2 regions of the Methylorubrum sp. GM97 genome follow, and region 2 is predicted to be linked to the other one. Evidence: predicted binding sites of a transcription regulator. Region 2 holds the regulator's gene; the other holds the start of a gene.
What was found. Region 2 encodes HrcA, which represses chaperone genes, less so after heat shock. Its sites were predicted from a motif close to GTTAGCACTCNCNNNNNGNGAGTGCTAAC; they were not measured.

Region 1: groES (co-chaperone GroES) is a predicted target of HrcA. The motif match lies at 1,467-1,495, and genes of this name have one in related genera.

The regions. Positions count from the first base shown of each region.
Region 1 covers NZ_AP025942.1:5,347,082-5,349,478, forward strand. Annotated here, with positions in the region: gene groL (chaperonin GroEL) at 1-1,014, opposite strand, end outside; gene groES (co-chaperone GroES) at 1,107-1,397, opposite strand; gene MSPGM_RS24765 (magnesium transporter CorA family protein) at 1,612-2,397, shown strand, end outside.
Region 2 covers NZ_AP025942.1:413,067-415,463, reverse strand. Annotated here, with positions in the region: gene rph (ribonuclease PH) at 1-74, opposite strand, end outside; gene MSPGM_RS02010 (hypothetical protein) at 239-502, opposite strand; gene hrcA (heat-inducible transcriptional repressor HrcA) at 780-1,871, shown strand; gene MSPGM_RS02000 (EamA family transporter) at 2,101-2,397, shown strand, end outside.

The sequences.
Region 1 (2,397 bases), 540 kb from region 2:
CTCGCCGAGACCGTCGATGATCGTGGTGGTCTCCTTCTCGATGCGGACGCGCTTGGCGCGGCCGAGCATCGGCAGGGCGACGTTCTCGAGCTTGATGCCGAGATCCTCGGAGATGGTCTGGCCCTTGGTGAGGATCGCGATGTCCTCGAGCATCGCCTTGCGGCGATCACCGAAGCCCGGAGCCTTCACGGCCGCGACCTTGAGGCCGCCGCGCAGCTTGTTCACGACGAGCGTGGCGAGCGCCTCACCCTCGATGTCCTCGGCGATGATGACGAGCGGCTTGCCGGTCTGCACCACGGCCTCGAGCACCGGCAGCATCGGCTGCAGCGAGGAGAGCTTCTTCTCGTGGATGAGGATGTAGGGATCCTCGAGCTCGGCGACCATCTTCTCGGCGTTGGTCACGAAGTACGGCGAGAGGTAGCCGCGGTCGAACTGCATGCCCTCGACGACGTCGAGTTCGGTCTCGGCGGTCTTGGCCTCCTCGACGGTGATGACGCCCTCGTTGCCCACCTTCTGCATGGCGTGGGCGATCATCTCGCCGATCTCCTTGTCGCCATTGGCGGAGATCGTGCCGACCTGGGCGACCTCTTCGGAGGAGGCGACCTTCTTGGCGCGGGCGGTGATGTCCTTCACCGCGGCGGCCGTGGCGAGGTCGATGCCGCGTTTCAGGTCCATCGGGTTGATGCCGGCGGCGACGTACTTGGCGCCTTCGCGGACGATCGCCTGGGCCAGCACGGTCGCGGTGGTCGTGCCGTCACCGGCGATATCGTTGGTCTTCGAGGCCACTTCGCGCACCATCTGTGCGCCCATGTTCTCGAAGCGGTCGGCGAGCTCGATCTCCTTGGCGACGGTGACGCCGTCCTTGGTGATGCGCGGGGCGCCGAAGCTCTTCTCGATCACGACGTTGCGGCCCTTGGGGCCCAGCGTCACCTTGACGGCATCCGCGAGGATGTCGACGCCGCGCAGCATCTTGTCGCGAGCATCGGCGGAGAAACGTACGTCTTTCGCTGCCATGTGAGTTTACCTCGAATGATGGAAGGGGCCCTGAAGCCGGCCGAGGGCAAAAGCCCTGGCGGCCTCGAAGGGCGGTGGAGGGGTTGCGCGCCTTAGAGGGCGACGACGCCCATGATGTCGGATTCCTTCATGATGAGGAGATCCTGGCCGTCGATCTTGACCTCGGTGCCGGACCACTTGCCGAACAGCACGCGGTCACCGACCTTCACGTCGAGGGCGTTGACGCGGCCCTGCTCGTCGCGAGCGCCAGGGCCGACGGCGACGATCTCGCCCTCTTGCGGCTTCTCCTTGGCGGTATCCGGGATGATGATGCCGCCTTTCGTCTTCTCTTCGCTCTCGATGCGACGGACGACGACGCGGTCGTGCAGCGGACGGAACTTCATGAGCTGCCCTCTTGCTTCGGAATGGCGGTTGGTCTTCATGCGGCCGGGACGACCGCGCTCCACCTGATTGTTAGCACTCCAAGCAAGTGAGTGCTAACGACGCTGGCGAGATAGGCGCGTGGCGTTTTTGAGTCAAGGCGCAGCTTCTTCCCGGCTGCGGCGGTTTCACGCGAATTTCTCGCGCGCCTGGGACGGACGGGGACACATTCTCCCGATGATGAGCCTTCATGGGGCCAACGGCGCGGTCGAGCACGGCGGCGCGGGAGGCGGCGCGAGCCTGCCCGATCACGCGGTCTGGATCGATCTGAACGATCCGACGGCCGAGGAGGCCGCGCAGGTCGAACGGAAGACGGGCATCCGCGTGCCTTCGCGTGCGGCGCTGAGCGAGGTCGAGTCGTCGAGCCGCCTGCGCCGCAACCGCGACGGCCTCTCCCTCTCGACGCCGATGGTGACCTTCGACCGCTCCGATTTCAGCCTGAAGCCGCTGGGCTTCCTGCTCAACGCGGACCACCTCGTCACCGTGCGCTTCCACGACATGCGCGCCATTGCGGCGGTCCGGAAGCGTGTGGACGAGCGTGACGGCGACGGCAGCACCAGCACGGGCATGTTCCTGCTCGTGGTCGAGGAACTGGTCGACAACCTCGCCGACCTTCTGGAGGAGATGTCGGGTGATCTCGACGCGCTCTCCACCCGCATCTTCGATTTCGATTCCGGCGCCCGGCCCGGCGCCCGCAAGGGTGACACGACCGCGCCGAAGCGGCGCGACCTTGCCCTGCGCCGCCTGCTCCGTTCGGTCGGGCGCCACGGCAAGTCGCTGTCGAAGGTCCGCGCCAGCCTGCTCGGGCTCGGGCGCATCATCGCCTTCGCCAAGAGCGAGTGCGGCCAGACCCTCAAGGAGGGCGACGCGCCACGCTTCGACACGCTGGCACAGGACATCGCCTCGCTGGACGAGTTCGAGACGCGGCTGTCCGAGACCGTCCAGTTCCTGCTCGACGCGACG
Region 2 (2,397 bases):
TCCGCGTAGCGGGCGACCGCCCGCTCCAGCGTAACGTCGCGCATCGCGTCCGCCGCGCGCTTCGAGGGCCGCATGCTTGGTAAGCTCCCGTGTCGAAAATCGAAGCCCGGGCTCTTAGGCGCTGCCAGCCCCCGCGGCAACCGCCGCAAGGTCTGCGGTTTTCAGCGGAAGACCCGCCTCCGGCACGAAAAAGGCCGCCGTCTCGCGACGGCGGCCCTTCAGATAACCTGCTAGCCGATCACCAGCGACGGTGGTTCCAGTGACGGCGGTGATGGTGATGGCGCGGGCCGCCGAAGCGGTGATGGCGGTGCCAATGGCCACGGTGACGCATGTGGCGGCGGTAGTGACGGCGGTCGCCGCGGTACTGCGCCTGCTCGATCATGTCACCGACCGGCGCGGTCGCCTCGGTTTGGATCGGGAGCGGGGCAGCCTGCGCAGCGCGGGGCGCCGAAGCGAGGCTCAAGCCGGTGACCGCGATCGCCAGGGCGGCGACCTTGACCATGGTCTTTCGTGCGCCAGTCAGCACTATCGGAGGCTCCATCTTTACTCGAGTTACGGGGCGGCGGATCGCGGCTCGAAACGCTGCCCTGCTCATCAAACGACTCGGGGCCGCAGAATGATCCCTAGGATTCCTCGGCTGAAGCCCGCAGGGTGTCGTTCGCCGGGTCGGCGCGGTCCGGACATCGTCCGTAACGTCGCCGCACGACAGGATTGATCGGCGGCGCCCAAGCGCTCACAATCGTTTGTCAGGATCCTGCATTCGTCAGGTGCTCATCTCCTTGATCGAGGCCGTTCAGCCCATCGTGAATCCGCAACCCCAGGCGCTCGCCGCCCTCAACGAGCGCTCCCGAGAGATCTTCCGGCAGATCGTTGAGAGCTACGTCACCACCGGCGAGCCGGTGGGGTCGCGCAATCTCGCGCGCATCCTGCCGATGAGCCTGTCCCCGGCCTCGATCCGCAACGTGATGGCGGATCTCGAGCATTCCGGGCTGATCTTCGCGCCCCACACCTCGTCCGGGCGCCTGCCGACGGAGCTGGGTCTGCGCTTCTTCGTCGATGCGATGATGGAGATCGGCGATGTCGATCTCGCCGAGAAGGCGCGCATCGAGGCGCAGATGCAGGCGGCAGCCTCGCGCCACACCTTCGATTCGGCCCTGGCCGAGGCGTCCTCGCTGCTCTCGGGCATTTCCCGCGGGGCGGGCGTGGTGCTGACCACTAAGGTCGATGCCGGGCTCAAGCATGTCGAGTTCGTGCGGCTCGATCCCGAGCGCGCGCTCGTGGTGCTGGTCTCGATCGACGGCACGGTGGAGAACCGCCTCGTTGATTTGCCGCCGGGCCTGCCGGCGGGGGCGCTGCAGGAGGCCTCGAACTTCCTCAACGCCCGCCTGCGCGGCCGCACCCTCGATACCCTGCGCGCCGATATCGAGAACGGCCGCAAGGAGATGAAGCGGGAACTCGACGCCCTGACCGAGCGGCTAGTCGATGCCGGGCTCGCCACCACGGTCGGCCCGTCAGAGGCGCGCCAGCTCATCGTGCGGGGGCAGGCCAACCTTCTGGACGACCTGCGCGCGGCCGAAGACTTGGAGCGCATCCGCCTGCTGTTCAACGACCTCGAAACGCAGAAGGACGTGATCGAGCTGCTGGCGCGGGCCGAGCAGGGCGACGGCGTGCGCATCTTCATCGGCTCGGAAAACAAGCTGTTCTCGCTCTCCGGCTCCTCGATGATCGCTGCCCCCTTCCGCGACAGCGCGCAGAAGATCGTCGGTGTCGTCGGCGTCATCGGCCCGACGCGGCTCAACTATTCCCGCATTGTGCCAATGGTGGACTACACTGCCCGCGTGGTCTCGGGCTTGCTCGACCGGTCACGGTAGGGCGTCGCTTCGGCCGGTCCGGAGTATTGCGCTCGAGCGCATTCCGACGAAGTGGTCACCGGTTCGTCGAAAGAATGCGCGTCACAACAAGGACCGAGAGACGCCGGCCTGATGCCATCAGGCCGGATACGGCTTGTGTCTCGGCGCAGGGGTGATTCGACAGCAGGAAGCGGGATGCGCGGCCTCCATGGGGCCGTAGGCACGGGGTCGGACTTGCCGGAGCCCCCTCGTGCCAACCGTCGTCAACCGCACCATGTCGCCGTTCGAATGGGCGATGCTGCTCGGATTGTCCGTGCTCTGGGGCGGATCCTTCTTCTTCGCGGGTGTGGCCCTGTCCGCGCTGCCGCCTCTGACGCTCGTCGTGCTGCGTATCGGATTGGCTGCGCTGATCCTCAATGCCGCCCTGCCGCTGGCCGGTATTTGTCTTCCCCACGGCCGAGAGGTCTGGGTTGCCTTTTTCGGGATGGGGCTCCTCAACAACGTCGTGCCCTTCTGTCTCATCGTCTGGGCGCAGACGCAGATAGCC